Regions from separate parts of the Chitinophaga sp. XS-30 genome, predicted to be linked through region 2. Evidence: riboswitches for the same ligand, from Rfam matches in the RefSeq annotation. Region 2 holds a riboswitch; each other region holds the start of a gene.
The links. A riboswitch is a leader RNA that binds a small molecule or an ion and turns the genes downstream of it on or off. The one in region 2 is predicted to bind cobalamin.
Positions count from the first base shown of each region.

Region 1: it holds a riboswitch for cobalamin, as region 2 does, so the genes downstream of both, FW415_RS09530 (ribonucleoside-diphosphate reductase small subunit) here and metE (5-methyltetrahydropteroyltriglutamate--homocysteine S-methyltransferase) in region 2, are expected to answer to the same signal.
Region 3: it holds a riboswitch for cobalamin, as region 2 does, so the genes downstream of both, FW415_RS02065 (TonB-dependent siderophore receptor) here and metE (5-methyltetrahydropteroyltriglutamate--homocysteine S-methyltransferase) in region 2, are expected to answer to the same signal.

Region 1 is NZ_CP043006.1:2,298,774-2,306,551, reverse strand. Features, by position in the region: gene leuC (3-isopropylmalate dehydratase large subunit) at 1-873, opposite strand, end outside; gene FW415_RS09535 (hypothetical protein) at 1,084-2,637, shown strand; cobalamin riboswitch at 2,818-3,022, shown strand; gene FW415_RS09530 (ribonucleoside-diphosphate reductase small subunit) at 3,141-4,115, shown strand; gene FW415_RS09525 (ribonucleoside-diphosphate reductase subunit alpha) at 4,170-6,545, shown strand; gene FW415_RS09520 (response regulator transcription factor) at 6,601-7,209, opposite strand; gene FW415_RS09515 (sensor histidine kinase) at 7,211-7,778, opposite strand, start outside.
Region 2 is NZ_CP043006.1:1,396,281-1,404,058, forward strand. Features, by position in the region: gene FW415_RS05895 (ATP-binding protein) at 1-1,545, shown strand, start outside; gene FW415_RS05900 (hypothetical protein) at 1,550-1,768, opposite strand; gene FW415_RS05905 (PleD family two-component system response regulator) at 1,834-2,181, opposite strand; cobalamin riboswitch at 2,594-2,791, shown strand; gene metE (5-methyltetrahydropteroyltriglutamate--homocysteine S-methyltransferase) at 2,937-5,243, shown strand; gene FW415_RS05915 (DUF4350 domain-containing protein) at 5,449-6,228, shown strand; gene FW415_RS05920 (metallophosphoesterase) at 6,457-7,539, opposite strand; gene FW415_RS05925 (capsule assembly Wzi family protein) at 7,734-7,778, shown strand, end outside.
Region 3 is NZ_CP043006.1:513,284-521,061, forward strand. Features, by position in the region: gene FW415_RS02055 (PLP-dependent aspartate aminotransferase family protein) at 1-616, opposite strand, end outside; gene FW415_RS02060 (APC family permease) at 697-2,013, opposite strand; cobalamin riboswitch at 2,060-2,279, shown strand; gene FW415_RS02065 (TonB-dependent siderophore receptor) at 2,390-4,294, shown strand; gene FW415_RS02070 (DUF6580 family putative transport protein) at 4,314-4,916, shown strand; gene FW415_RS02075 (ABC transporter substrate-binding protein) at 4,975-5,907, shown strand; gene cobC (alpha-ribazole phosphatase) at 5,962-6,522, shown strand; gene FW415_RS02085 (helix-turn-helix domain-containing protein) at 6,525-7,106, opposite strand; gene FW415_RS02090 (MarC family protein) at 7,189-7,758, shown strand.

The DNA.
Region 1 (7,778 bases), 900 kb from region 2:
GCCGTAGGTGATCTGCGGCTCGATGTCTGCCGCATCGAACGTCAGCACTTTATCAAATTCCGCACCGGCGTCCGTCTGCAATGTTTTCCAGTAAGCGAGGGCTTTGTCCCAATCTTCTCCTTCGGGGGCGAACTCACGGCCTTTGATATACGAAAAGGTGGTTTCATCGGGTGCGATCAATCCGCCTCTTGCCCCCATTTCAATGCTCATGTTGCAGATGGTCATCCGCGCTTCCATGCTCAGGCTCCGGATGGCTTCCCCGGCGTATTCCACAAAGTAGCCGGTGGCGCCGGAGGCGGATATCTGTGAAATGATGTACAGGATGATGTCTTTCGATACCACCCCTTTATTCAACTGTCCGTTCACTTCTATTTTCATGCGCTTGGGACGGTATTGCAGGATGCACTGGGTAGCCAGTACCTGCTCCACCTCCGAGGTGCCGATGCCGAAAGCAATGGCCCCGAAGGCCCCGTGCGTGGAAGTGTGGCTGTCCCCGCACACAATGGTCATGCCCGGCAGGGTAATCCCCAACTCCGGCCCTATCACATGCACGATCCCCTGGTAGCGGTGCCCCAACCCGTACAGCTCCACCCCGAACTCGGTGGTGTTCTGCGTGAGCATTTCCACCTGCTTGCGGCTCAGCGCCTCCCGGATAGGCAGGTGCTGGTCCAGCGTAGGGACGTTATGGTCCGCCGTAGCCCGGGTCTTTCCCGGCCTGAATACCGGTATGTTGCGCTTCCGCAGGCCGTCAAAAGCCTGGGGACTGGTCACTTCATGAATAAAATGGGTATTGATGTACACCGCGTCCGGAAATCCCGGCTTGCTCGCCACAATATGGCTATCCCATATCTTGTCAAATAATGTTTTGCCCATACGTAATCTGCTTAATGCGTATTTCTTTCACTATCAGGCCAAACGTTTCAAATTCAGCCTTATCTTTGCATTTCCCGTTCATTTGCATCTTCAAATCTAATTGACACATTTAAACCACAGATCGTTAAATTTGCCATTATTACGATTCGCAACTGATCCGTATAACCATTAATTTATTGAAAATCAATAGATTAAAATCTTACAACAACGATGCCCAACTCGCAGAACGATGCGCTCTTCATACTGATTAAAACGCTTACCAAAGCCGAAAAACGAAATTTCCAGCTGGCATTCAACCGGGACAATACCAAAGAGGACGTGCTGTTCATACAGCTGTTCCAGGCGCTGGACAAAATGAAGGAGTATGATGAGGAACAGGTGCTGAAGAAGGTCCCGGCCATCAAGAAACAACAGTTAAGCAACGTCAAGGCCCATTTATACAAACATCTCCTCACCACCCTGCGGTTGCTGTACAAAACCAAAGACCCGCTGATAGACCTGCGGGAGCAGCTGGATTATGCACGGGTGCTGTACAACAAAGGACTCTACCAGCAAAGCCTGAAGATCCTGGGCAAAGCAAAGGTCAGCGCCCGCGAGCAGGAGGAAGTAATGCTGTTCTTCGAGATCGTGGAATTCGAAAAACTGATCGAAACCCGGCATATCACCCGCAGTCTGGACAATCGCGCGGATGAACTGAGCGACGAGTCCCGCCGGATCAACGACCAGCTCAACAACGTGAGCAGACTCTCCTCCCTGGCCCTCCGGATGTACGGCATGTACCTGAAGCTCGGCCACGCGCGCGATGAGAAGGATGTGCATATCCTCAAAAGCTTCTTCGATTCCAACCTGCCCGTACAGGCTACGCATACCATGAGCTTCTACGAGCGCAGTTATCTTTACCAGGCCTATTGCTGGTATTATTATATCCTGCAGGATTTTGTCATGTATTACCGGCACACCCAGAAGTGGGTGGACCTGTTCGCGGAATATCCCACGCTGAAGGAATCGGATGTGGACCTCTATATCAAGGCTTTGCATAACCTGCTCACGGCGCATTTCCACACCATGAACCATGAGAAGTTCATTGAAGTGCTGTCCGTCATGGAGCAGTTCATCACCGAAAAGGAAGAGACCCTCAACGAGAACACCCGCACCTCCGCTTTCGTGTACCTCTACACCGGCAAGATCAACCGCCACTTCCTGGATGGTACTTTCTCGGAAGGACTGGCACTGGTGGCCGAAGTGGAAGAAAAAATATCCGAGCATCAGCTGACGGTAGACCAGCACCGCGTACTGGTATTCTACTACAAGATCGCCTGCCTGTACTTCGGCAGCGGGGACAACAACAATGCCATCGTGTATCTGAACAAGATCATCCATCTGCGGATCGGCAATCTGCGGGCTGATATCCAGTGCTTTGCACGTATCCTTCACCTCATCGCGCATTATGAACTGGAAAACTACAGCCTGGTGGAATACCTCATCAAGTCTGTATATCACTTCATTGCAAAGCATAAAGACCTTAGCCTGGTGATGGAAGAGATCCTGAAGTTCCTGAGGAAGAACATGTACGCACACCCCAAAGCGTTGCGCACCGCTTTCATTGAACTGAAAGGCAGGCTGGAGCTGATCGCCAAAAATCCCTACGAAAGAAGGAGTTACCTCTACCTGGATATCGTGTCATGGCTGGAAAGCAAGATCGAAGGCATACCGGTGCAGGAGGTGATACGGCAGAAATTCCTCCATAAGGTCCCCCGGATATAATTCCATGCCAGTTTTTTAACACATTTAATATAAACTTCATACCATACATCTGCATAAACCTGTGCAAAAGTCCGTATTCCACCACCCTGCTACATCTCTAAAATATCCACTTTCTTTATCCACACCCGTGAGTAACTTTTGGGTGTATCGCCTGTCTTCGATCATTACATTTGCATCAGTTCTTGACTTCGTTGTTCTGGCTTCTTTTCCGATGTAACGGAATATGAATTAATAGGGAATCGTGTGGAATTCACGAGCAGACGCGCTACTGTGATCCCCTAGTTCTTGGATGCCGGATGTTTCCAATGCCACTGCCCTTTCGGGGGCGGGAAGGCCAATCCGGCCGGGGAAAGCCAGGAGACCTGCCAGTACAACGTTATTGTCGAAACCTTCGCGACTAAGGTTATGGCGAAAGTGACCCTCACCGTATCACTATATGGAAAGCTATCTTCCGTCAGCCCCGCGTCTCATTACACACCCTGCTAACCGTATAAAAAATTTGTATGAGTAACGAGAACGAGATTTTATTAAAGGAGAACAAGGACAGGTTTGTACTGCTGCCGATCAACTACCCCAAGCTCTGGGAACATTACAAACGCCATGAAGCCAGCTTCTGGACCGCGGAGGAGATCGATCTTTCCGGAGACCTGAAAGACTGGGCGAACATGACGGATGGTGAACGCCACTTCATTTCGCATGTACTGGCATTTTTCGCCGCATCTGACGGTATTGTGAACGAGAACCTGGCCGTGAACTTCATGAGCGAAGTACAGATCCCCGAAGCCCGCTGCTTCTACGGTTTCCAGATCATGATGGAAAACATTCACTCTGAAACATACGCACTGCTGATCGATACTTACGTAAAAGACCCGGCGGAGAAAGACCGGCTTTTCCACGCCATTGATACCGTACCTGCCGTGAAAAAGAAAGCCGAATGGGCGCTGCGCTGGATAGAGAACGGCACTTTCGCCCAACGCCTCGTAGCCTTCGCGGCGGTGGAAGGCATCTTCTTCAGCGGCAGCTTCTGCTCCATCTTCTGGCTGAAGAAACGCGGCCTCATGCCCGGCCTTACGTTCTCCAATGAACTGATCAGCCGTGATGAAGGGCTCCACTGCGAATTCGCCTGCGAACTCTACCGCATGCTGAATGGCAGACTCTCCGAAACAGAAGTGCATGAGATCATTCTCGATGCCGTGACGATCGAAAAAGAATTCATCACCGATGCGCTGCCCGCAGCCCTGATAGGTATGAACAGCGAACTGATGAAACAATACATCGAATTTGTGGCAGACCGCTGGATCGGTGAACTGGGCTATAAAAAAGTATTCAATGCCACCAATCCCTTCGATTTTATGGAAATGATATCCCTGCAGGGCAAAACCAACTTCTTCGAAAAACGGGTGGGCGACTACCAGAAATCAGGTGTAATGGGCAACAAGGACACCAACAACACTTTCAGCCTCGACGAAGATTTTTAATTAAAGCAGATAATACACCTCAATATATTCATCACCCATTAAATTCATTACACTATGTTCGTTATAAAAAGAGACGGCAGAAAGGAGTCTGTCAAATTTGACAAGATCACGGCAAGGGTAGAGAAACTGTGTTACGGCATGGCGCCTGATTATGTAGATTCAATAGATGTAGCGAAGAAAGTGATCCAGGGATTGTACGATGGCGTTACCACTACCGAGCTGGATAACCTGGCCGCAGAGACCGCCGCTTCCCTCACCACCAAGCATCCGGACTATGCACAGCTTGCCTCCCGCATTGCGGTGAGCAATCTCCATAAAAATACTATCAAGTCGTTTTCCAAAACGATGAAGAAGCTGTACGAATACATCGATCCGAAAACCGGCAAACCCGCCGGCCTGCTGAGCGATGAAGTATGGGACATCATCCGCAAGAACGCGGATATCCTGGATTCCACCATCATCTACGACCGGGATTTTGCATTCGACTACTTTGGCTTCAAAACACTGGAACGCTCCTATCTCCTGAAGATAGACGGCAAGATCGCCGAGCGCCCGCAACATATGTTCATGCGCGTAGCCGTGGGTATTCACAAAGAGGATATCGACTCCGCCATCAAAACATACAACCTGATGAGCGAGCGCTGGTTCACACACGCCACGCCCACCCTCTTCAATGCCGGTACGCCCAAACCGCAGATGAGCAGCTGCTTCCTGCTCACCATGCAGGGAGACAGCATTGACGGTATCTACGATACCCTGAAGCAAACCGCGAAGATCTCCCAGAGCGCAGGCGGCATCGGCCTGAGCATCCACAATATCCGTGCTACCGGTTCTTACATCAGCGGCACCAACGGCACCTCCAACGGTATCATCCCCATGCTGCGCGTATTCAATGATACAGCGCGTTATGTGGACCAGGGCGGCGGCAAACGCAAAGGCGCATTCGCCATCTACCTGGAACCCTGGCATGCCGATGTATTCGAATTCCTGGACCTCCGCAAGAACCACGGTAAAGAAGAACTGCGCGCCCGCGACCTCTTCTACGCGCTGTGGATGCCCGACCTGTTCATGAAACGCGTGGAAAGCAACGGCACCTGGAGCCTTTTCTGTCCCCATGAAGCACCCGGCCTGGCAGATTGCTGGGGCGAAGAGTTCGAGCAGCTGTATGAAAAATACGAGCAGGAGAACCGCGCCCGCAAGACCGTGAAAGCGCAGGACCTCTGGTTCGCCATCCTGGATGCGCAGATCGAGACCGGTACGCCTTACCTGCTGTACAAGGATTCCGCCAACCGCAAATCCAACCAGCAGAACCTGGGCACCATCAAAAGTTCCAACCTCTGCACAGAGATCATCGAATATACCTCTCCGGATGAAGTAGCCGTATGCAACCTGGCATCACTGGCCCTGCCCCGTTTTGTCATCGACGGCAAGTTCGATCACCAGAAGCTGTATGAAGTAACCTACCAGGCTACGCTCAACCTCAATGTGATCATCGATCAGAACTATTACCCGGTAGAACAGGCACGTACCTCCAACCTGCGCCACCGCCCTATCGGCCTGGGTGTTCAGGGCCTGGCGGATGCGTTCTTCCTGCTGCGTTATCCTTTCGAAAGCGAACAGGCGCAAAAGCTGAACAAAGAGATATTTGAAACCATCTACTTTGCATCCCTGACCGCTTCAAAAGACCTGGCGAAAAAAGACGGGCACTACGAATCATACCCCGGCTCACCGGCCTCCAAAGGCATCCTGCAATATGATATGTGGGGCGTAACGCCTTCAGAGCGCTGGGACTGGGCTTCACTGAAAGCGGAGATCAAAACGCATGGCATCCGCAACTCCCTGCTGCTGGCGCCGATGCCCACAGCGTCCACTTCACAGATACTTGGCAACAACGAATGCTTCGAGCCATACACTTCCAACATCTACACCCGCCGCGTACTGAGCGGTGAGTTCGTGGTAGTGAACAAACACCTGCTGAAAGACCTGGTGGAGCTCGGCCTCTGGGATAACGACATGAAGAACAAGATCATCGCAGCGAACGGTTCCATCCAGCAGATCGAAGAGATACCCTCCAACATCAAGGAACTGTACAAGACCGTTTGGGAGATCAAGCAGCGTACGATCATAGACATGGCAGCGGACCGCGGCGCATTCATCTGCCAGTCGCAGTCGCTCAACCTGTTCGTAGACACGCCTTCTGCCTCCAAACTGACCTCCATGCACTTCTATGCCTGGAAGAAAGGGCTGAAAACAGGCATGTACTATCTCCGCACACAGGCGGCTACACAAGCCGTTCAGTTCACGGTAGAGAAACAGGGCGGGCAGAACATGGTGCCGGTTGTGGCCCCGGCCGAAGGCTCCATGGAGCTGGAAGTTCCGGAAGGCGCGGTATGCACCATGGAAGAAGGTTGCGTAACCTGCAGCGCATAATTGTCAACTTTAGATAAAAGAAGGCCTGGGCGTGGAAGCGCTCAGGCCTTTTTCGTTATGCTTTCTCCCGAAGCCCCAGCTGGTAGATCAGCTGCGGGAAATTGGCAATATTGTTCCTGTGCAGCATGCGCCGGCGATGTGTTTTCACGGTTTCTTCACTGATAAACAAACGTTGCGCGATCTGCTTCGAGGAAAGCCCCTGCGCCACCAGCTGTACCACCTCCATTTCCCGGTCGCTCAGCTGCACCTTTACCCCCGCGGGCACCTCTGCTTCGCTTTCTGCCTTGAAATACAGCTTGTGAAAGGCCATCTGCACAGCCGCCAGCAACTGTGCGTCACTGAAAGGCTTCACCACGTACATCACCGGCACGGTGGCAGCGGCGGCCTGAATAGTGGCCGCATCTGTGTAGGCAGTCAGAAAAATGACCTCGCACTGGTAGAGCCGTTTCAACTGTTTGGCCAGTTCCAGCCCATTGATATTTCCTTTGATATTGATATCGCAGATCACTACATGCGGCCGCTTTTCTTCACAGATGTCCAGCGCGCCCGCAGCTGTTGGCGTAACACCCGCGATCTCATAATCTTCCTGCGCCAGCAATTCTGCTATGCTTTCCGCTGTGATCAGCTCATCTTCTACGATCAGGATAGTTGCGTTAGTGTTCATGTTATGTTGTTACAATGCGAAATGTTGTACCGTTATTCTGCTCGATATGCAACTGTGCATTCAACTGAAGCACCAGTGTACGCACCAGCTTCATGCCGAAAGAGGCCGGTTTTTGCAGATCATCAGGATGTTGTATCCCTGTGCCATTGTCTGCCACCGCAAGCTCAAGGCCCTGCCCGTTTTGTGTCAGCCAAACCGCTATCCGCGGCTGCTCCACGCCTTTAAACGCATGTTTGAACGCGTTGCTGACCAGCTCATTGACGATCAGCCCGATCGGCACTGCCCGGTCGATATCCAGCAACTTCTCTTCCAGCTGCAATTTTATGCCCACTTCCTCCGGGCCATATCCATAACTGCTGGCAATAGAGCCGGTCAATGAGGTAAGGTAAGGCCCGATCTCCACGGCAGACACATCTTCATGCTGATACAGCCCCTTGTGAATAAGGGCCATGGCCTCAATACGGGTCCTGCTGGCTTCCAGTGACGCCCTGGCCGCACTGTCCTCCATACGGTTATGCTGCAGGGCCAGCAGGCTGGAGATCACCTGCAGATTGTTCTTTACACGGTGA
Region 2 (7,778 bases):
CTGTTCCGCTGGCTGATCATGTCCGTTGTGGTATTCCTGCAGGGCCTGGTCATCAGCTTTCACCAGAGCAGTATCATTGGCCTGCTCAGGACGCTTCATGTGAGGAATGATGCGTTGAAACTGAGCCGGGACGATATTGCAGGCAAGGAAGCAGAGCTGCAAACCGCCTACCACAAGCTGGAGAATTATAACCAGGTGCTGGAGGAAGAAGTGAAACAGCGGACGCATGAGATCAACGAGAGCAGGATCGTTGTAGAGAGCATCCTGCATCACCTGCAGGGCAATCACGAGGAACTGCAGCGGAAAGATATGCTGCTGGAGCAGCACGTATCCGAATTGGAAAGCCTGAAAGCCAGTCTCATTGAGGCAAAGGATGAGGCAGAACGGGCCAATGCCGCCCAATCAACCTTTCTCCGGGAGATCAGCCATGAGATCCGGAACCCGCTGAATGCCATTATCGGCATAAGTTACCTGTTGCTGAACGATCGCCGGAACAAAAACAAGATACCGCGCAGTGTGGTGGATTATATTGAGAATATCAATGCCAGCAGCCATGGTCTCATGGAGATCATCAACAATGTGCTGGAGCTGGCGAAGATCGAGGCCGGGCGTACGGATGATCTGCAAATTGCACCTTTTCATCTGGGAGAATGGGTACGCGGTGTAGCAAACATCTACCAGAATGCCGCGAAGATAAAGGGGGTAAGCCTGCAGGTACAGGTAGATCCGCAATTGCCCGAATACATTTTGGGGGACCGGGTGCATCTCGCACAGGTATTGAATAACCTGCTCGCCAATGCCATCAAATTCACTCCCGGCGGCAGAAAGGTGCATCTGCATTTCCATTGCCCGGATGCAGACCATTGGCATATTCGTGTTGTGGATGAGGGGATGGGTATTCCAAAAGAAAAGTTTCCGTTGATCTTTCAGCCATTTGAACAGGCCGACCGTTCTGTGTACCGGAAATTTGGCGGTACCGGCCTGGGGCTTGCCATTTCGCGCCGCCTTGTGGAACTGATGGAGGGCCGCATAGAGGTCCGCAGCGAACCGGGCGAAGGCACGGCCTTTACCGTGATCCTGCCCCTGAAGCAGGGACTTCTGGCGCCACAAGCTTTCCAGCTTCCCGCTAAAAAAACATACTCCGCAGTACCGACAGATAAAAAAGTGCTGCTGATGGAAGACAGTGAAGTGAACCAGATGATCATGGACCGCTTCTTTGCCAATCTGGGACTGCAGCTCACGATTGCCTGCAACGGGGAAGAAGGCATCAGTAAAGCCCGTCAGTTACTTCCGGACCTGATCGTGATGGATATGCACATGCCCAGGCTGGATGGGTACGATACCCTGCGCCTGATCCGCCAGGATCCCCTGTTAAAGCATATTCCCGTGATCGCTATATCAGCGGATGCGTTCAGCGAGCAGCAGGAAGCTGCACTGATGGCAGGTGTGAACGATTACCTGACAAAGCCCGTAAATTTTGACCGGTTATACGAGATGGTAAAAAAATATCTTCAGCAGCAGGCCCTGCACCGGGAACTGGCATAACGGCTCATTTCAAGAAATGTTTTGTAATAGCCTCCGCCAGCTGCATCACCAGCTCCGCATCAACCGGCTCGCCGGCGGTTACGGCACGAAGCTGGTCTTCTTCATCCAGCTCAAAAATGATCCTGCTGTCTGCCGCCGTCACATGAAAAGATACCGTATAGCCTTTAACGTAAGGACTGACCTCATAAGCCTGATCACGGATGAGAATGGAAAAAGGTTCCATGAATGCGAGTTTCCGCAAAGATATACATTAAAAGAAGGGAACGAACAACAGATGGAAGGCCGGCATTACACCTCTACCTGCCCGTATCCGAGCAGCCGGTTTACCTTTCCCGCGAGGTCGTATGGCGACAGCGGTTTGTGAATGAACTCATCCGCATCGATCCCGAACCAGCTGCCTACGCTGTTTTCAATGAATGATGAGATCAATATCACCAGTACCGGAAAGTAACGCGCAGCCTGGCTTATACGTAACTGTTCCACCATTTCCTTAAGATGGGAGAAGGGCAGCTTCAGATCTATCAGGATGAGATCATACGTTTTCGTCCTGAGGCTAAGCGCCGCTTCTCTCCCGTTCATGACGGTATCTGCTTCGTACCCTTCCCTTCTGAGCACCATTTCTATAATCCGGAGCATCAGCAGATCATCTCTACTACAAGTATCCTATTCATATACAATATACAATTCGATCATCCGGAGACATAACGCACACATATCCGGCTGCTGATGCCAGCGGTGCGTATGGTTATCCGGATATGTTAATATTATTACTCCTTACCGAGTGTGTAGCGTGTGTACGTCTCCGTTAGGTTTAGATAAGACGGGATATACCGTGCCATAGGTTAAAATCAGGATTGCTAATCATCAAACTTTCGGTAGCAATACATTTTGTTGCGAAGATATTTGCATATTCTATGCCAAAAATACATTGTTAATCATTCTTAACAATATCAGGTATGCATGGTATGCCTTTAACCCTCACTTAACAAAATATAGGAAATTATTGGCCACCTTCCTATCTTTGCCCTCAAGTTCTTTACTTTATTTCTTTTTTCTTTCTACAGCGCGGTAGGCGACGAAAGTCGCCTTTAATAAGGAACCGTGTGCAAATCACGGGCTGTCGCGCAACTGTAAGTAACTACCTGAATTATTACCAGATTGGTCCATTGTCCTGACCTGAACAGGGATGAGAAGGACGGTAATAATGTTACAAGCCAGGATACTTGCCCGCTGTATAAGACAAATGCTTTCGCGATTTGAAGCAGTAGTCGGGAAGGGACAGGTGTGCCCTGTCTTTTCGTTCCTCACCTTCTACACAATTCCTGAAAGCATACCGGAAACTGTAAGGAGCATTAATGCACAATTAATGTTTAACCAAAAGTTTTATGCGTATGCTCAAACACAACCTTGGCTATCCCAGAATGGGAAGCCGCCGCCAGCTGAAGAAAGCTTGCGAGCAGTACTGGCAGGGCCTTATTGGCCGCAGTGATCTGTTCCTTACCGCAAAAAGGCTGCAGGAGGAACACTGGAAGATCCAGCAGGATGCCGGGATGGATCTCATCCCCTGTAATGATTTCAGTTTTTATGACCAGGTGCTGGACATGAGCCTGCTCCTCGGCGCTGTGCCGGACCGTTATGCGCCCGTTGTTACAGAAGTGGGCGGGAACGCTGAGATCGATCTGTATTTCGCCATGGCCAGAGGATTCCAGCAGCAGGGGCTGGACATTACCGCCATGGAAATGACCAAGTGGTTCGATACCAATTACCACTACATCGTTCCCGAATTTACGGCAGACCAGCAGTTCCGCCTGTTCTCCAACAAGGTATTCAATGCCTTTGATGCTGCCCGGCATTTTACGGGTGTTATTCCCAAGCCGGTGCTGATCGGTCCGGTTTCATATCTGCTGCTTGGAAAGGAGAAAGGCAGCGGATTTCACCGTATAGCGCTGCTCAACCGGCTGCTGCCCGTGTACATAGAGATACTGCAAAAGCTGCGGGAACAGGGAGCGGTATGGGTGCAGCTGGACGAGCCCTTCCTGGCCACCGATCTCACGGAAGCAGAAAAGGAAGCGTATGTGCAGGCATACCGGGAGATCGCCCGGCAAACCAAAGGCCTGAAGCTGATCGTAGCCACTTATTTTGAAGGGCTGCGGGAGAACACAGCGCTTGCCGCCAATTTACCGGTCTGTTGCCTGCATATAGACCTTACCCGCGCGCCGCAGCAGCTGGATGCCGTTCTGCAAGCCATGCCGCCGAAAACCTCCCTGTCCCTCGGTGTGGTGGACGGCCGGAACATCTGGAAGAATGACTATGATACATCCTTGTCTTTCATCCGCAAAGCAGTAGCTGCGCTTGGAGAAGAGCGCGTGATGATCGCCCCCGGTTGTTCCCTCCTCCATTCACCCGCTGACCTGTCCCTCGAAACGGAGCTTGACCCCGAGATGATTTCCTGGATGGCCTTTGCCCGCCAGAAGTTGCAGGAAGTGCAGGCGCTTGATCTTATCTTTCAAGGCAATATGGCCTTGCTGGAGGCGAACAGGGCTGCCATCTCCTCCCGCCGGGGATCCAGCCGTATCCACAAACCGGAGGTAAAACAGCGAACCGCCGCCATTACGGATGCAGGTGTGGCCCGCCAAAGCGCTTTCCCGCAGCGGCAACAGCTGCAGGCGGACCGGTTCAGGTTGCCACTGTTTCCGACAACTACTATCGGTTCTTTCCCGCAGACGGATGATATCCGCCAACTGCGCGCGCAGTTGCGCAAAGGCGCCATCACGCAGGAAGCATATGACGAAAAGATCGCGGAGGCTACGGCATCGGCTATACGCTGGCAGGAGAAGATAGGGCTGGACGTACTGGTGCATGGGGAATTTGAACGGAATGATATGGTAGAGTACTTCGGCGAACTGCTGGATGGATTTACGTTTACCCGTAACGGTTGGGTGCAGAGCTATGGCAGCCGTTGCGTAAAGCCGCCGGTGATTTACGGCGATGTGAGCCGTCCGGAGGATATGACCGTGAAATGGACGAAGTACGCACAATCCCTGACCAGTCTGCCGATGAAGGCCATGCTTACCGGACCGGTAACGATCCTGCAATGGTCCTTTGTGCGGGACGATCAGCCGCGTTCGCTTACAGCCAGCCAGATCGCGCTCGCCATCCGGGACGAAGTAGCGGCACTGGAACAGGCCGGTATCGGTATCATCCAGATAGATGAACCAGCCGTCAGGGAAGGATTGCCATTGCGTAAAGAAGATCGTGAGCCGTATCTGGACTGGGCTATCCGGGCTTTTCGTATATCGGCTTCCGTTGTCAGGGATGATACGCAGATACACACGCACATGTGTTACTCCGAGTTCAACGATATCATTCGTCACATCGCCGCAATGGATGCTGATGTGATCACCATTGAAACCTCGAGGTCACAAATGGAGCTGCTGGAAGCATTTGCGGATTTCCGTTATCCCAACGAGATAGGCCCGGGAGTATATGATATCCACTCGCCCCGCATACCCACCCGGGCAGAGATGTTCAGCCTTCTGCAAAAAGCAGCGGAGCGCCTGCCGGTGCGTAATCTTTGGGTGAACCCGGATTGCGGCCTTAAAACGAGAAAATGGCCGGAAACGGAGGCCGCGCTCGCGAACATGGTAGATGCAGCCAGGGAAGCCCGGGCCGGCATCAGTGATCTTGTGAAAGTATAATTACAAGGCTGTCTCAGAAGTATGTCTACCGGAACGGAGGGCTTCTTTACCCCGCAGGCAAGATTACTTTTGGGACAGCTGATTTTCCCGCATGGCAAGCTGTAATTCCAATTTTTTTGCCCTAAAAGCCTTGACAGTGCTTCTTCCGGGATGATTTTCTGCAAACGTTTGCATATGTCGGTAAACAATAGTAATTTGTTTTACGATGAAAGCATTAATATATACCACGTTAATGATGGCCTCGCTGCAGGCCTCCGCGCAAACCGTAGTGCTGGACAGTTATTTTAACAATGAGCAGAAGAAAGACGCCAACGGTGTACTTCGCTCCTGGCATTATAAATGGTCGGAGAAGGAAATGAGCGGGTTCTCTATACTGGGAGACCTGTTCCTGAAACACGGTGCGGATACCGCTACGTTATACGAAGCGCCCGATGCAGCAAATCTGCGGAATGCCGATGTGTACATCATCGTAGATCCGGATAACGAAAAAGAGAATCCCGCACCGGCTTTTGTTGAAAAAAAACATATCAATGCCATTTATAAATGGGTTAAAAAAGGAGGGGTACTGTTACTGATGGGCAATGACAGCGCCAATGCGGAACTGCAGCGTTTCAGTGAGCTGTCCGGCCGCTTCGGCATCACTTTTACCAATAAAAGCCGGAATATGGTGAAGGGAAAAGACCTGCCAACGGGTGCGGTGCATATCCCTGCAAACCATGCTGTTTTTCCCTCCATTAAAAAAGCCTATCTGAAGGAGATCAGCGTGCTGTCTCTAAGGCGTCCGGCAAAAGCGGTGATAAAAGAAGGAGAGGATGTGATCATGGCTGTAGCCAAAGTGGGCAAAGGCACTGTGTTCGCCGTGGGTGATCCCTGGCTGTATAATGAGTATGTGGATGGCACGAGGCTGACGCCGGATTACGAAAATCCCGCCGCCGCGGAGGATCTCGTGAAATGGTTGTTGCAGCAGGTGAAACGGAAAAGGTAAAACTGGGAATTTATTATTAAGGGCTGCCTCAAAAGTAATTTTACCCGTTTTTATCTGGGTACTTGGTGGAGAGAGTTTTCTTTACACGATGCTCAAATCCATCAAATTACTTTTGAGGCAGCCCTTTTTATTGGCTCCGGGCGTTATTTAAACCATGCGCTTTAGTGCTTTGCAGTTGGCTGCCTGATCTTCTCTGAACAATGCCGGGCCTATTATTTTACTTTCATTTTAGTCGATCGGGATCTCAAATTCATCGTGCGACGCTGTTCTCCAGGCGAACTGTTGCGTTGTGGGAGAGATCGCAAACAGCGGAGAGAAAGTTTTTACTTTCACCGTATTGTTGGCGGTGAACTCCAGGATACGGAGCCACCCATCACCACCATTCCCGTACCAACCGCCGCCGAGGGCCTGTGCATTGAATACCATTTGCTGCACTTTTTTGCCGGCGGCATTCACATCCGTCCTGAAGGCAATATGACCCAGCGGATCATCCGGTTTACCGATGTGCCCGCCAAATACCATGCGGATATTTCTGGAAGGTTTGATCAGGCGCTCGAAAATGGCCGCGCCGTAATTCCTGTCCTTCAGCTTGTACTTTTCCTCTTTGATGTGTTCGTTTTTGCTGTTCATATAGGAATGCGTCAGCACGATCACAAAATGGTCCTTATACCGCGGTTCATCCACCAGTGCCTTTGCCCAGGTGAGAATGGTATCCCGGGGCGCAAACTCCAGGTTCAGCACCAGCATTTTCTTCCCGTGCGGGGACGTAAATTCAAACGAAGCATTTTCCATGGTGGGGATGCCTTCGCCATTGAGCGCCACATCACGGATCATCTTTTGCGTGAGAAAATTCTTGTCTACCGGGAAGTAGGTATTGTATTGCGTTCTTCTTACCTCAGCGCTGCGGTAGCCATAGTCGTGATTACCGGAGGCATTCACATAAGGCACTTTACCGTCCAGCCGGGAGAAGGAGCGGGCAACGGATTCCCATTGTCTTTTGCTGGGCTGGTTCACTTTAATGCCATCAGGGTTGATGATGTCGTTCTGCTCCACCAGGTCTCCCGTGCAGAGGACGAGCTTGATGCGCATGGAATCGATGTTCTCCGCGATCCAGCAGGTCATCAGTTCCAGCAAGGGCTGGTTGCGCTCGAACTTGACATAACTCTGCGGGTCCGGAATAAGGATCATGGACCAGGAGTCCGGCTTCGTCAAAGCCGGTGGCGCATATTTTTTTTGCGCATGAACGTGGAAACCGGCCAGAACAATAATGAGTAGCGTGCAGAGGCCGCTGCGTAATGATTTGCGTGTCATGAAAATATAAAGATTTGGAATAGCGGGAAGATAGCAGCATTCTTGTCAACACGCAATGCTTTAGTTGAATTTTATTAAATTTTGTTGAAAAATATTTATTCTTCCTCCCTTTAGTATCATTTTTCAGCCCCCGGGGGGGATTTATACTAGTTTAAGTATCATCCCTGCCGGAGGAACAGGGTTAACTTGGTGTTGTGAAGTGTTTATTGCAGACCATATCTTTTATCCTGCTGTTCTCC
Region 3 (7,778 bases), 880 kb from region 2:
TGAATTTGGTCGCGGACTGCAATACGAGGTCTATCCCCATAACATGCGGCTGCTGATACAAAGGGGTGCAATAACTGTTATCGATGATGGAAGTGATGTTCCTGCTCCGTGCCAGCGCAGCAACCGCGGAGATGTCCTGCAGGGAAAAGGTAAGCGAATTGGGAGATTCCAGGTAGATAACGCTGGTATTGGGTTGCATAGCTTTTTCAAAATTGGCGCTATCCGTGCCATCCACAAAGGTGGTCTCCACACCAAAGCGGGGCAGGAGATTTTCAAGCAGTTGCCGCGCCCAGCTGTAAGGTTCCTTCACGCAGATCACATGATCACCCTGCTGCACCTGTGAGAATACGGCGGCAAAGATCGCGGCGGCGCCGCTGCTGAACACCAGCGCATCTTCCGCGCCATCCAGCGCAGCCAGTTTCTGACGCAGGATATCTATCGTGGGATTGTTGCCGCGGGAATACAGGAAACCCTGAAACTCATCCAGCAGCCGCTCCCGCATAGCGGATACGGTACCGAATGCAAAGTTGCTGCTCTGCACGATCGGTGGTGCTATGGCATTGAAATATTGCTCGCGGTCTTCGCCCAGTTCGTTGATGATAAAAGAAAGGTCCATAAATTAATGACAATGCAAGGTGTTTGACAATCGATTCCAGATTTGGTGAATAACGACGGACAGGTATTGGTCAGTACATATCAGCGTACCGCTTTTTTCATCGCCAGATAAATGGGCAGTCCCGCTACGAACCAGCCCATCCCGCCAAGCGCCTGCCGCCAGTCGGTAATAAATATGTTAACCGTCACAAAGAGATAAACGGTGATAAAGAACAGCGGTACGAACGGGTACAGCTTCATTTTGTAGATACCGGTACCGTCCAGATGCCGCGTTTTCCTCCGCAGCACAAAAATGGTTGCCGCCGCGGAAGCCAGGCCAATGGTATCGAACAGCATCACATACTGGATAATGCTTCTGAAGTTGCTGAGAAAATATAACAGGGCCACCGTCAGTACCGTGAACACGGTAAGCGCCACTTCCTGCACCTGCGTTTTGCTGTTCACCCGTTTGAACACCGCCGGCAAAACGCCGTCTTCCGCCATGGCATAGTACATCCTGGGATTGGAAAGCAGGTTCACATTCGCATAGCCCAGCACCGAGAGGAACAGCAGCACCGAAGTGACCCTGAAACCATTCTCTCCGAAGAACACTTCCGCCATGCGTGCGGCCAGCGCATCCGTTGTTTTCAGCTGCTCGAAGCCGATCACTTTAACGTATGCATAGTTGACCGTGATGTATAATAACAGGATGATGAAAATACCGGTAAAAATGGCCCTGGGCATGTTGCGTGCAGGCTCCCGCACATCGCTGCCGAAATTGATCGTCTGCTGATAACCGCCATAGGTAAAGAACACGGGCACCAGCGCGGCGCCGAAGATATAGAACCAGCTGACCGGCTCCGGCTGCTGCACAACGGCGGAGGCAGGCGCCACATGATTGCTGAATGCGGTGAGACAGAGCAATAATACCAGCGTGATCTTGAACACGGTGAGCACATTCTGCGAGCTGGCGCTCAGCCGGATACCCAGCATGTTGATGATATATAACACAACGATGGCGGCAATGGCGATCGTTTTGCGGCCGGCTTCGTGCTGCATGGTATCCGGCAGCAATACCGGGCCGATGTACTCGGCGCCAACGAGGCATACCGCGGCGATGGACGCGGCATTGGAGATCACCAGCGTCCAGTTGATCATGAAAGCATAAGCCGGATGGAAACCGTAGGACAGCACTTTATAAAAACCGCCGGCCACAGGATAACGGGAGCCGATCTCGGCATAGGTGAGCGCCCCGCAAAGGGTGACCAGCCCGCCGAGCACCCAGCTCATGTAGAACAGCATGGGCGCACCGGTTTCCCGCGCTACGTCCACCGGCGTTTTGAATATCCCCATGCCGATCACCAGCCCCACCACGATCATGGTAAGGTCAAAAGGACCGAGTTTAGGTTTGATGCTCATGATCTACAATATACTCATTAACGCGTATTTCCGTAAAATATCCGTAGGTTTGCGCCCGGTAAACGGTTGCCCGGTGTGCAAGCACCCCAGGGCATTAATAGGGAATCCGGTTCAAATCCGGAGCTATCCCCGTAGCTGTAATCCCGCTCCCGAAGCGCTTCGGGACGTTTTTTCGGACACTTCAACCACTGCTCTCTCCAAAGGGCGGGAAGGTCATCCGGAAAAGCGGGAAAGCCAGAAGACCTGCCGTACTGCCATTAAATCAATCCGCGCTTTCGGGTGAAAAGCGGAGGGTGTAATTGCTGCGACGGCGGCATTCTATACTTTTCAATATTCTCCCCCCTGCGTGAAATCATTTTTTCAACTTGTAACTTACATGAAGAAGAAAAGCTTTTCATTGCTCTCTATCAGCCTGCTGGCTATTTCCCAGACCGGCTTTGCACAGGAAGACACCTCCCGTGTCTCCCAACTGAACACCGTAGTGGTCACCGCCACAAAATTCGCCAAAAAACAAAGCGAGACCGGTAAAGTACTGACCGTTATCTCCCGCGAACAGATCGAAAGAAATGTTGGCCGCACCATCACTGATGTGCTGAATGAACAGGCCGGTATTGTGATCAACGGCGCGGGCTCCAATCCCGGTAAAAACAAGGAACTGTATTTCCGCGGGGCCACCTCCCAATATACCACCATCCTGATCGACGGCATCCCCGTAGCGGATGCCACCGGCCTCACCGGCAGCGCTATCGACCTGCGCCTGATGCCTATCGATGAAGTGGAGCGGATAGAGATCCTCCGCGGCACCCAATCCACCCTCTACGGGGCGGACGCCATTGCCGGCGTGATCAACATCATCCTCAAAAAAGGCAGCGGCAAACCGGTGAACGCTTTCGGCAACCTCACCTGGGGCAGCAACCGCAGCATCAAAGGCACACTGGGCCTGCGGGGTCAGCAGGAGAATGTGGATTACAACGTCAGCTTCACCCATTTTGAAACCGACGGCATCTCCGAAGCCGCACCGGCAGACAGTCTCGTTAATCCGGAATTCGACCGGGACGGCCTTAAACAGAATGCTTTCATGGCCAACATCGGCATACAGGCTACCGACAACCTGAGGCTGCAGCCCTTTCTCATGTTCTCCGACTACAAAAGCAAATACGATGGCGGCCCCTTCCAGGATGCGCTGGTGAACAATAATAAATCCAACCTCCTCCATACCGGCATCCGCAGCGTGTACGACCTCGGCAAAGGCCAGCTCCACGGCAACTTCGGCTACCAGAAAGTACAGCGCACGGATGAATCTGCCTGGGGTATCACGGACCTGGATGGCCGCTCTTATTTCGGCGAACTGTACGGGCATTATGATATCAATAACTGGCTGCAGGCGCTGGCCGGCGTGGAATATCGCAAGGCTGAGCTGATGGATACGGCTTTTGACGCGCCTTATGGCATCCGCTCCCAATACAATACCAGCCCCTATGTTTCCCTTTTCATCAGGAACCTGCATGGCTTCAGCTTTGAAGCCGGTGGCCGCTATAACATGCATTCCGCCTATGGCAACAACTTCACTTACAGCCTGAACCCTTCGTACCTGCTGAACGACAGGCTGAAACTTTTCGTGAACATCTCATCCGGTTTCAAAGCGCCTTCACTGACGGCGCTGTACAGCAGCTACGGGAATCCGGACCTGAAACCCGAAGAGACCAACAGCTACGAAGCCGGTTTCCAGACCTTCCTGCTCCGCAACAAGATCGACCTCCGCGTAACGGGCTTCAAGCGCGACATGAAAAATGTGATCGCCTACATCAATAACCGGTATCTGAACTTCAACAAGCAGAATGACAAAGGCGCGGAGCTGGAACTGGCGGTGCAGCCTGCCAAAGGACTGACCGTAAAGGTATTTTACGCGTATGTTGACGGGGAAGTGACCACACAGGTGAATGATAAAGACACCACCTACAGCAACCTGGTGCGCCGTCCTAATCATTCCGGCGGGCTGAACATCGGTTACCAGGTGCTGCGTAATGTATTCGTCAGCACCAATATCCGCCACATCGGTTCCCGCAACGACCTTTACTATGCACCCGGTGCCTGGACGGCAACGAATGAACCGCTGGCCGCCTATACTATCTGGGATATGTATGCAGAATACCGCTTCTCGGACAAAGGCCGCCTGTTCTTCAATGCCAACAACATCACCAACAACCGTAAATACGAGGAGATCAAAGGCTATTCCGTGCAAGGGTTCACGGTACAGACCGGCATTTCCTTTCAACTTTAATATTTAAACCAGATCCGCAATGTCCATTAAAAATCTGCAGCCGCGTTTCTTTGCTTTGCTGCTGCTCATCCTGGTGGCAGGCGCCCTGCGTGTTACCGCAGCGGGGCAGATCACGCCTTTTTCCAATTTCTCGCCGGTGGGAGCTATGGCCCTTTTTGGCGGCGCTTACTTTGCCGACAAATGGAAAAGCTATGTTTTCCCGCTGCTGACGCTGTTCCTGGGCGATGTGATCATGATGCAAACCGTGTATAAAGCGTATGGCAACGGCTCCCTGCTGTTCGAAGGCTGGATATGGGTGTACCTGGGCTTTGCCGCCATGGTGCTCATCGGGCAACTGGTGATCCGCAAAGTGCGGGTAACGAACATCCTGATCGCCTGCATCGCAGCGGCCGTGGCACACTGGCTGCTGGCGGATTTCGGCACATGGATGAGCAGCACGGGCTTTGATGTAACTACCGGTCTCCCTTACACGAAAGACTGGCAGGGACTGATGAAGTGCTACGCCAACGGCCTGCCCTTCCTGAAGAACACACTGCTGAGCAATGTCGTGTACTGCGGGATATTTTTTGGACTGTTTGAGCTGATGCAAAGGAATATTCCGGCATTGGCCTATGAAAAATAAAAACGGGAAGGGCCGGACGTTAGCGCCGGCCCTTTTTCACGCCTGTAAAAGCTGTATTATGATCGCATCCTCCTTTCTGCCTGCTGCTACACAGATGATCTATGATATGGGCCTGCAGCATCTCCTGCAGGGCGTCACCTTTGAATGCCCGCCCATTGCGCTGGCTGAAAAAGAAAAGGTCGTTCGCTGCGTGCTGGAAGGCAAGGCATACAGCAGCGAGGAGATAGACCGGATATTTTCCGCTTCCAAAGCACAGGGCAAAAGTCTTTATTATGTGGATGAGGAAAAACTGGCGGCCATTGCACCGGATGTGATCTTTACACAGGATGTCTGCGAGGTGTGCCAGATCGATACCCATTGCACGCAACAGGCGGTGCATAAACTTGCGAAACAACCGCAGCTCGTTTCCCTCAGTCCGAATAACCTGCAGGACGTGTTCAACTGCGCCGTGACCATCGCCACCGCACTTGGGCAGGAGGAAGCAGCATACCGTCACCTGGCGGAACTGCAGCAGCGGCTGGATACGATCGTGGATACCCTGCGCCTCCATCGCGCGCCGCTGCGCCGCGTCATGATCATGGAGTGGATGGCGCCGGTGTACAACTGCGGCCACTGGATCCCCTACCAGGTAGCCTATGCCGGTGGGGTAGACATGCTCTCCAATCCGGCCGGCGATTCCATCGTAACGCCCTGGGAAAAGATCTGCAAATACGATCCCGAGGTGCTGGTCATAGCCCCCTGCGGCTTTCTGACGGAACGCTCCGCCGAAGAACTGCATCTGCTCACCCGCCAGCCCGGCTGGGAACAGCTCCAGGCTGTCCGCAACAACGAAGTGTACCTGGCGGATTACGACCTCTTCACGCAGCCCAGCGCCTCCACCCTCACCGATGGCGTGACTGTACTGGCCCGCCTCTTCCATCCGCGGATCTTCAGTGTTCCGCCGCGACTGGAAGGCAAGTTCCGGCATCTGCAGTTGCAGGCCAGCTATTGATCCCCCCGCCGCTCACCCCTGCTTGCGGAAAGATCGGTATATTTGCACCCGATTATGGATATTTACCTGATACGGCACACTACGCCGGATGTTGAATACGGGACCTGCTATGGATTTGCTGACCTGGACCTTGCCCACACCTTTCCGGCAGAAGCTGCCCGTGTAAAGGAACTATTACCTGATAAAGACTTCTCGGTATATGCCAGCCCCCTGCAACGCTGCAGCAAACTGGCCACTTTCCTGTTCGGGGAGGGCTTCCGTACGGATGAGCGCCTGCGGGAAGTGAACTTCGGGGACTGGGAAATGCGGACCTGGACGGACATTGCTATTACCACTCCTCAAACCTGGATGGAAGACTACCGCTATGATCCGGTGCCGAACGGCGAAAGCTATGCCCAGCTGTACGAGCGCAGCGTCAGGGCTTTTGAGGAGATACTTGCCTCGGCTGTACAGGATACGGCCATTGTGACCCATGGCGGCGTGATCCGCTCCATCCTGGCCTATGCCACCAAAACCCCGCTGAGCCAGTCCCACGACCTGCGTGTGGAATACGGCCGCGTGGCGCATCTGCACCTGAACGGCAACGGGCTGGAAGTGAAAGCGGTGAATATCTAGGGTCAGTCTGCATTCTCAAAAAAGCAGACGATCAATATGAAAGCATCGTCATTCCCGATATTGGCGGGTTTGTGGCCGAGGCGGCCATCAAAAAAGATGGAATCGCCGGCTTCGAGGATATGCACCTCATTATGCACCTGGTATTCCACGGTGCCTTTGATCACGTATTTGTATTCCCAGGCATCGGTCTTCACCATTTTGTTGCGCCGGGCGCCTTTTTTCAGGTCCAGCAACTGAACGTCCACCGGCCCGCCTTTGATATTGCGGGAGATCACCCGCCGGTAGTGATAGCCTTTGGAATTTTCCTTTTCAACAGGCAGATAGCGGTCCTGGCGGATCACAATGATGCGGGAGGTACGCCTGTCCTGGTCCATATCATTGAAAAATTCGTTCATATCCAGGTCCAGCGCACGGATAATGTTCACCAGTACCAGCAGGGAAGGCACCGTACGGTTGTTCTCGATCTGGGAGATCAGCCCTTTGCTGACTTCCGCTTTGTTCGCCAGTTCCTGTACGGTAATTCCCCTGGATTTTCGCTGTTCCTTGATCTTCTGACTGATCTGGATGATGATATCTTCCTGCATATCGGCCAAAATAAATATTTTTAATCAGGCTACCCATCATCCGGGCGAAAGAATACCTTTACTTTTGCTAAAAAAACACCATATGTTCAGTATCGACCAGATCATTACCGTAGGTTTCACACTTTTCGCCGTAATCGATATCCTGGGCTCCATTCCCATCCTGCTGTCGCTGCGGGAGAAGATCGGGGAGATCAACGCGCTGAAGGCCACACTGGCTTCGGGTGTGCTGATGGTGGTTTTCCTCCTGGTGGGAGAATCTTTCCTGAAGCTGATGAGCGTGGATATACAGTCCTTTGCCGTAGCCGGTTCCATTGTGATCTTTGTGATCGGGCTGGAAATGATCCTGGGGGTCGAATTTTTCAAAAGCGATAATGATACGAAGACCGGGAGCCTGGTACCCATCGCCTTCCCCCTGATCGCCGGTTCCGGTACGCTGACCACGATCATGTCGCTCAAGGCCGATTTCGGGGATTATAATATCCTTGCGGGGATTGTGGTGAACCTGGCGATCATTTACATCGTATTGCGGTCGTTAAGCTGGATAGAACGGATTCTGGGGAAAGCGGGGCTGATGGTGGTGCGCAAGTTCTTCGGGGTGATCCTGCTGGCGATTGCGGTAAAAATATTCAAGAGTAATATCGGAACTTTATAAAATTCTTTCAGGATTTGCCA